Regions from separate parts of the Kitasatospora sp. NPDC029312 genome, predicted to be linked through region 1. Evidence: riboswitches for the same ligand, from Rfam matches in the RefSeq annotation. Region 1 holds a riboswitch; the other holds the start of a gene.

Region 1 (4,186 bases):
CTGGCCGAGGGTGACCTTGGTGGTGAACGTCTGGCCGTTGCGGGTGTACTCGACGTCCACGGTCTCGCCCGGCTTGTGCGTCCAGATCCGGCTGACCAGGGCCGGCCCGTTCTCGATCGGCGCGCCGCCGAGCTTGGTGATCACGTCGCCCGGCTTCAGGCCGGCCTTGTCGGCCGCGCCGCCGGGGGTGACGGCCGGCTGACCCTGGATGTCACGGGTCTGGATCTGCGCGCCGTCGCCCTTGTAGTCGTCGTTGCGCAGCACGTCGAGCTTGGCGTAGACCGGCTTGCCGGTCTTGATCAGGGTGTCCGCGACCCACTTCGCCTGGTTGATCGGGATGGCGAAGCCCAGGCCGATGCTGCCGGCCCGGCCGTTGGCGGAGGCGTTGGACTGGATCGCCGAGTTGATGCCGATCACCGCGCCGCTGGAGTCGAGCAGCGGGCCGCCGGAGTTGCCGGGGTTGATCGAGGCGTCGGTCTGCAGGGCGTTCATGTAGGAGGCCTGCGAGCCGGTCTCGTCGCCCGAGGCGACCGGGCGGTCCTTGGCGCTGACGATGCCGCTGGTGACGGTGGACTCCAGGCCGTACGGCGCGCCGATCGCGATCGTGGCGTCGCCGACGTTGACCTTGTCGGAGTCGGCCAGCGCCAGGGGCGCAAGCTTGTCCTTCGGCGGGTTGTCGATCTTGACCACGGCGACGTCGTAGCCCTCGGCGTGGCCCAGCACCGAGGCGTTGTAGGACGTGCCGTCGGCGAACTTGACGGTCAGTTTGCCGCCGCCCAGGGTCGGCGCGACCACGTGGTTGTTGGTGAGGATGTGGCCCTCGGTGTCGAAGACGAAGCCGGTACCGGTGCCCGATTCGGTGCTGCCCTGCGCCTTGATGGTGACGACGCTGGGCAGTGCCTTCTGCGCGATGGAGGCGATCGACCCGGGGGCGGGCTCGTTCTTCTGGGTGTTGCCGGCCTGGACCGTGGTGCTGCGGTGGTCGTTCACCGAGCTGCTGCTGTCGTTGCGGTCGGTGGCGACCACGCCGATCGCGCCGCCGGCCACGCCGGCGACCAGTGCCACGGCCGCGAGCAGGGCCACCAGGCCGCCGCGCTTCTTGCGCGGGCCGCCGGGGCCGTTCGGGCCGCCGGGGTAGTCGGCCGGGTAACCGAGCGGGCCGCCGGGGCCGTTCGGGCCGCCGGGGTAGCCCGCGCCGCCGGCGGTGGCGTCGTGGGCGGCGCCCCAGCCGCCGAGCGGCTGGCCGGCGCCGAACGGGTGCTGGGCGTGCTGGCCGTGCTGTCCGTGCTGGGCGGACGCACCGGCGGGCCCGGCGCCGTACGGCTCCTGCGCGCCGGCGGCGGGCACGCCGTGGGACGGGGTCGCGTACGGGTTGGCGGCCGGCGGCAGGGCCGGAGCGGCCGGGGTCACGGCCGCCGGGGCCGCGGGCGCGGCGTGCGGCGCGGGCGGCAGGACCGGCGGCGGGGCGTCGATGTAGCCGGTGGCCGGGTCGGCGGCGGGCTCCTCGGCGGCGGCCGCCGCCGGGGCCTCGGGCGCGGGGACCTTGCCGAAGGCCACGGTGGGCCGGTGACCGCCCTCGGCCGGGGCGCCCTCGGCGGCAGCGGCGGCCTCGGCGGCGGCCGGCGCGGGTCCGGCCTCCGGCGCCGGGACCCGGCTGAACGCCATGGTCGGCTTGTGGCCTCCCTGAGCGGTGCCTTCGGGAGCGGCTCCTGCCGCCTCCTGGGGACCCGCGGGCTGCTCCCCCTGCGGCCCGGTGGGCCCAACCTCGCGCTCGGTGCTCACGGACGACCTCCATAGCTGACAGAACCAAGGACCATAGTTTTTCGCACCACCGATTCGATTGCCGTAAGGACCCCTCTGAAGAACTCATAAGAATCCTTAGCCGGTACCGACGACAGCCCCGGAAACCCGTGCCGACGCCAGCCCCGACGAGGGCGCCGGCAGCGACGGTCGAGGGGCTCCCCTCCCCCCGTCCGGGCGTTCCGCGATGCGGACGGCACAGCCCGTGGCCTTGGCGTTCGCACCCGTGCCGGTTAGCCTGTCGCTCATAACTGACACGCGGGAGCTTGGACCGACCAGGCTGAGAGTGCGCATGTCGACCGTACGCCAAGCCACACCGGCGGACCGTCGAGGGGGCGCTGACCGCCGGAACCTGTCCGGGTAATGCCGGCGTAGGGAGTATCGGCCATGCCGCCTGCTTCGTCATCCTCTTCGTCGAACGCGTCCGCGTCCAAGGATTTCCTTGATCGTCCCGACGGCGGGAGCGCCGACCCGACCGGCCCCGCGGCCGCCGAACGGGTCGAGGCACCGCTGGTGCTGGACACCGAGCCGCCGCGCACCCTGCGCTTCCGGGACCACTTCGCGCTCTGGATGAACCTGGGCGTCAGCCTGATCGGCTTCTCCACCGCCGCCACCGTGCTCGGCGAGAAGGGCAGCGAGCTGTCGCTGGCCGCCGCGGTGACCGCGATCGTGACCGGTACGGCCGTCGGCACCGCGATGCTCGGCGTCGCCGCCCTGATCGGCGCCCGGACCGGTGCCCCCGCGATGGCCAACCTGCGCGGACTGTTCGGCACCCGGCTGTCCTACCTGCCGACCGTGCTGAACATCGTCCAGTGCGTCGGCTGGGGCGTGTTCGAGCTGCTGACCATCTCGGCGGGCGCGCAGACCGTCGCCCACACCAGCGGCTACCGCTGGCTGTTCGTGCTCCTCGCGGGCGCGCTGACCACCGCGCTGACGATCTGGCCGCTGGGCGCGATCGCGGTGCTGCGCCGCTTCGTCGCCGGGGCGGTCGCGGTCGCGATGGTGTACTTCACCGTCCAGCTGGGCCGTCAGGGCGTGCCGGACCCGGGCGCGGGCAACTGGCACGGCTTCCTGGGCGCCACCGACGCGATGATCGCGGTGTCGATCTCCTTCGTGCCGATGGCCGCCGACTACACCCGGCACTCGCGCACCGCGCGGTCGGCCTTCTGGGGCAGCTTCTCCGGCTACACCGTCGCCCAGGTCTGGTGCTACGTGCTCGGCCTGATGGCGCTGCTGCAGTCCGACGGCGACCCGAGCCGGATGTTCGACTCCTTCCTCGGCGTCTGGGCCGGCTGGCTGTTCCTGCTGGTGCTGGTGCTGCGCGAGACCGACCAGTCCTTCGCCAACGTGTACTCGACCGCGATGTCGCTGCAGAACCTGCTGCCGCGGGTGGACCGCCGGGTGCTGAGCGGCGGGATCGGCGTGCTGACCACCGTGCTGGCGCTGCGGATCGACAAGTTCACCGACACCTACAGCAACTTCCTCGGCCTGATCGGCTCGGTGTTCGTCCCCCTGCTGGCGGTGCTGGCGGTGGACTACTTCCTCGGCGCCGGCCGGCACGGCTGGAACCTCTCCGAGACGGCGCCGTCCCGCTGGCTGATGCTGCTGCCGTGGGTCCTGGGCTTCGCGGTCTACCAGTTCATCGCGCCGACCGCCGTCGCCGACTGGTGGACGGACTTCTGGACCTCGGCGCAGCGGGCGCTGCACTTCACCCCGCAGGAGTGGACCTCCGCCTCGCTGTTCGCCTTCCTGGTGCCGGCCCTGGCCACCTGGGCACTCACCCCGCTGGCCCGGCGCGCCGCGCGGAGCTGAGGCACCGGAGGCGGAGCCGGCCCCGTGGGTTGGGGCCGTCTTCGCCTCCGCTTCACCTCCGCCGCCTATCGTTGGGGCCGTGACCAGCCCAGACCTGTCCTCGGCCGAGGTGCGCACCGAGCCCTCCGTCCAGGTGATCGCCCACCGCGGTTCCTCCCACTCCCTGCCCGAGCACACCCTCGCGGCCTACCGGCGCGCGCTCGACGAGGGCGCGGACGCCGTCGAGTGCGACGTCCGGGTGACGGCCGACGGCGAGCTGGTCTGCGTGCACGACCGCCGGATCGGCCGGGTGTCGAACGGCCAGGGCACCGTCTCCGCGATGACGCTCGCCCAGCTGGAGGCGTACGACTTCGGCGCGTGGAAGACCGGCCGCCCCAGCACCGACCCCGAGCTGCGCAGCGTGCTGCGGCTGGAGCGCCTGCTGGAGCTGGTGGTGGACTGCGGGCGCCCGGTGGACCTGGCGATCGAGACCAAGCACCCGGTGCGCTTCCGCGGCCGGGTCGAGGCCGAACTGCTGCGGATGCTGGAGCGGTTCAAGATCGGCGCGTTCCGGGAGGGCGACCGCCCGTCCGCC
Region 2 (4,186 bases), on a different contig from region 1:
CCGGCCATCGCGGAGGAGGCCTCGGCGTGGAAGCGGCGCGGGATGCGGCCGGCCCGGTGGGCGAGCCGGCCGGCCTCGGCGGCGTGCCGCATCGCCTCGGCCATCAGCACCGGGTCCTGAGCGCGCGTCACCGCCGAGGCGAGCATCACCGCCGCGCAGCCCAGCTCCATCGCCAGCGCGACGTCGGAGGCGGTGCCGGCGCCCGCGTCCAGGACCACCGGGACGCCCGCGCTCTCCACGATCAGCTGGAAGTTGTGCGGATTGCGGATGCCCAGTCCGGAGCCGATCGGCGAGCCCAGCGGCATGATCGCCGCGCAGCCGACGTCCTCCAGCTTGCGGGCCAGCACGGGGTCGTCGTTGGTGTACGGCAGCACGGTGAAGCCGTCGTCGACGAGGGTCTCGGCGGCGTCCAGCAGCTCGATCGGGTCGGGCAGCAGGGTGCGCTCGTCGGCGATCACCTCCAGCTTCACCCAGTCCGTGCCGAGCGCCTCACGGGCCAGTCGGGCGGTCAGCACGGCCTCGCCGGCGGTGTAGCAGCCGGCCGTGTTGGGCAGCACCCGGATGCCGTTGCGGGTGAGCACGTCCAGGACGGAGCCCTGGGTGGTGGCGTCCACCCGGCGCATGGCCACCGTGGTCAGCTCGGTGCCGGAGGCGAGCAGGGCGCGCTCCAGGACCTCCAGGCTGGGTGCCCCGCCGGTGCCCATGATCAGCCGGGAGGAGAAGGCCGTCCCGGCGATGGTGAGAAGGTCGTCGGCCATGGTGTCAGCCTCCCTGGACGGCGGTGAGGATCTCGACCCGGTCGCCGCTGTTCAGCGGCGTCTCGGACCACGAACCGCGAGGCACCACGGCCTCGTTGAGCGCGGCGGCGACACCGGTGTTGGCCTTGCTGACGGTGGCCACCACCTCGGCGAGGGTCGTGGCGGCGGGCAGCCGGCGCGGTTCGCCGTTGACGGTCAGGGCGATCTCGGTCATGCGGAGGCCTTCGAGGTGGAGTGGTCGGGGGAGAACCGGGTGGGCGTGAACGGCCGTGCGAGCTCGGGGACTTCGCCGGTCGTCAGGTACTCGGCGACCAGGTCGGCGGTCACCGGGGTGAGCAGCACGCCGTTGCGGTAGTGGCCGGTGGCGGCGGCCAGTCCGGGCAGTGCGGTCGGGCCGAGCAGCGGGGCGTTGTCCGGCGAGCCGGGGCGCAGCCCGGCGGAGCTCTCCGCGAGCGGGAGTTCGGTGATGCCCGGGACCAACTCGTGGGCATCGCGCAGGAGTTCGTACACGCCGCCGGCGGTGACGGTGGTGTCGTAGCCCTGCTCCTCGGTGGTCGCGCCGACGACCAGCTCGCCGTCCTCGCGCGGCACCAGGTACAGGTGCTGTCCGCGCACCACCGCGCGGACGTTGCGGGACAGGAACGGCCGGTAGGCCTCGGGGACGCGCAGCCGCAGCACCTGCCCCTTGACGGGGCGGATCGCGGGCAGCACGCCCTCCGGCAGGCCGGGCAGCCGGTGGCTGTGCGGGCCGGCGGCGAGCACGACCTGGTCGGCGGTCACGGTCTCCCGCGTGCTGAGCCGGGCGCCGAGCGCGCGGCCGCCCTCGACCAGCAGCTCGACCGCCTCGGCCCGGTGGATCCCGACGCCCGCGCGCTCGCAGGCGCGGACCAGCGCCCGGAGCAGCCGGCGCGGATCCACCTGGTGGTCGTCCGCGACGTGCAGGCCGCCGCGCACACCGGGGGCGAGCATCGGCTCCAGCCTGCGGGCCTCCCGGCCGGTCAGCCAGCTCGAGTCCAGGCCCAGCCGCTGGTGGAAGGCGTGCAGGTCGCGCAGTTCCTCGCGGTCGTCGGAGTCCAGCGCGACGGCGATCGTGCCGCAGCGGCGGTAGCCGGTGTCCGCACCGCCGCTCGCCTCGGTGAGTTCGGCGGCGAACGCCGCGTACCGCTCGTTGGAGGCCATGCCGAGGCGCAGCAGCGGCTCCTCGCCGTACTGCAGCTCGGTGACCGGGGCGAGCATCCCGGCCGCGACCCCGGCCGCCCCGCCGCCGGGGGAGGGGTCGACCACGATCACGTTCCGCGACCCGCGCTGCGCGGCGCGCCACGCGACGGCGAGGCCGATGACGCCCCCGCCGATCACCAGCACGTCGGCGCGGGCACCTGATGGCAAGCGTGACAAGGCTGCTCTTCTCCCTTCGCCGGTATGACCCGGATCAGGTTCGGACGGTCGCGGGCCGTGCCAGCCCGCCTCTCAGCCCGGTACGCCGGGCTCCCGTGTGGTGCCCCCACCTTAACGCCGGGAGTCGGCCCGGCCGAAGGCCCGTGCGAGGGGTGGGACGGGTGAGGCGGGCGGGCCGGCCGAGGGGTGGACGGGCGCCGGACGCCCCGGCGGCGCTGAGTACAGTGACGGGCGTGGCAGAGCTGAGCGCAACGGATCGGGTGGTCGTCGTCGGAGCCGGGCTGGCCGGGGCGCAGTGCGCCCTGAAGCTGCGGCGGGGCGGCTGGCGGGGGCGGATCACGCTGGTCGGCGAGGAGCCGCACGCGCCGTACGACCGGCCGCCGCTCTCCAAGGACGTGCTGCTCGGCAAGGCCGACGCCACCACCCTGGACATCGACTACGGGCAGCTCGGCGTCGAGCTGCTCCTCGGCCGTCGCGCCACCGGCCTGGCCGCGGGCGTGCTGCACACCGACGGCGGCGACCTCCCGTACGACTCGCTGGTGATCGCCACCGGCGCCACCCCGCGCGCCCTGCCCGGCGCCGAGCGCGCGCACCTGCTGCACACCCTGGACGACGCCCTGGCGCTGCGCGCGCTGCTGCGCCCCGGGCTGCGGCTGGTGCTGGTCGGCGCGGGCTGGATCGGCGCCGAGGTGTCCACCGCCGCGCGGCAGGCCGGCTGCGAGGTGACCGTGGTGGAGGCCGGCCCGGCGCCGCTGCCGGGCGCGCTGCCGACCGCCGTCGGCTCGGCGATGGCCGCCTGGTACGCCGAGGCCGGGGTCGAGCTGCGCTGCGGGATCGGGGTGGCCGCCGTCGAGGAGGGGGCGGTGCTGCTGGCGGACGGCTCGCACCTGCCGGCCGACGAGGTGGTGGTCGGCGTCGGCGCCCGGCCCGCGACCGGCTGGCTGGCCGGCTCGGGCGTCGAGCTGGACGCGGCGGGCTCGGTGGTGGTCGACGGGCGGCTGCGCACCGGCCTGCCCGGGGTCTTCGCGGCCGGGGACTGCGTCAGTTACCCGTCGGCCCGCTCCGGCGCCCGGCTGGCCGTCCAGCACTGGGACCACGCGCTGCAGTCCGGCGAGGCCGCGGCCGCCGCGGTGCTCGGGGCGGACGCTCCGTACGACCCGGTGCCGTACTTCTGGTCCGAGCAGTTCGGGCGGATGGTCCAGTACGCCGGCCGGCACGCCGAGGACGACGAGCTGCTGTGGCGCGGCAGCCCGCAGGACGCCGGCTGGTCGGTGCTCTGGCTGCGCGACGGGGTGCCGAGCGCGCTGCTGGCCGTGGACCGGCCGCGCGACCTGACCCAGGGCCGGAAGCTGATCGAGCGCGGTCCGGTGCTGGACCGGGCCCTCGCCGCGGACCCCTCGGTGCCGCTGAAGTCGGCCGTCGCGGAGTAGCGGCTGGTGCGCGGGGGGCTGCGGAGGTGGCAGTCTGGTGGCGTGAGTGAGATCGAAAGCAAGATTGAAGCCCTGATCCCCGAGTGGATGTACCTGCCCGACATCTCGGAGCAGTGGGGAGTGCGGGTCACCGAGGTGCGTGACCTGGTCCGCAACGGCGGGCTGATCGCCGTCCGACGAGGCCCGAACAAGTCGCTGCAGGTCCCGGCGGCCTTCATCGACGGCCAGGGGCTGGTCAAGCACCTGTCCGGCACCCTGACCGTCCTGCGGGACTGCGGGTTCAGCGACATGGAGATCCTGGAGTGGCTCTTCACCGAGGACCCGTCGCTGCCCGGCAGCCCGATCCAGGCGCTGCGCGAGAACCGCGGCACCGAGGTCAAGCGCCGCGCCCAGGCGATGCTGATCTGATGGCGGCGGACACGCTGCGCGACCGCCTTGCCGACGCCCGGCTCTACCTGTGCACGGACGCGCGCCGTGAGCAGGGCGACCTCGCCGAGTTCCTGGACGCGGCGCTGGCCGGCGGAGTGGACATCGTCCAGCTCCGCGACAAGGGGCTGGAGGCGAAGCAGGAACTGGCGGCCCTGGAGGTCTTCGCCGACGCCT

What was found. Region 1 has a riboswitch for thiamine pyrophosphate ahead of ACZ4WV_RS29000 (purine-cytosine permease family protein). Riboswitches for the same ligand answer to the same signal wherever they lie in the genome.
Region 2: linked by a shared signal. The riboswitch ahead of thiO (glycine oxidase ThiO) and the one ahead of ACZ4WV_RS29000 (purine-cytosine permease family protein) in region 1 are both predicted to bind thiamine pyrophosphate.

The regions. Positions count from the first base shown of each region.
Region 1 is NZ_JBVHXY010000045.1:40,068-44,253, reverse strand. It holds gene ACZ4WV_RS29005 (S1C family serine protease) at 1-1,665, opposite strand, end outside; TPP riboswitch at 2,049-2,195, shown strand; gene ACZ4WV_RS29000 (purine-cytosine permease family protein) at 2,314-3,612, shown strand; gene ACZ4WV_RS28995 (glycerophosphodiester phosphodiesterase) at 3,692-4,186, shown strand, end outside.
Region 2 is NZ_JBVHXY010000048.1:47,626-51,811, forward strand. It holds gene ACZ4WV_RS29955 (thiazole synthase) at 1-758, opposite strand, end outside; gene thiS (sulfur carrier protein ThiS) at 763-972, opposite strand; gene thiO (glycine oxidase ThiO) at 969-2,144, opposite strand; TPP riboswitch at 2,148-2,260, opposite strand; gene ACZ4WV_RS29970 (NAD(P)/FAD-dependent oxidoreductase) at 2,378-3,583, shown strand; gene ACZ4WV_RS29975 (Rv2175c family DNA-binding protein) at 3,626-3,991, shown strand; gene thiE (thiamine phosphate synthase) at 3,991-4,186, shown strand, end outside.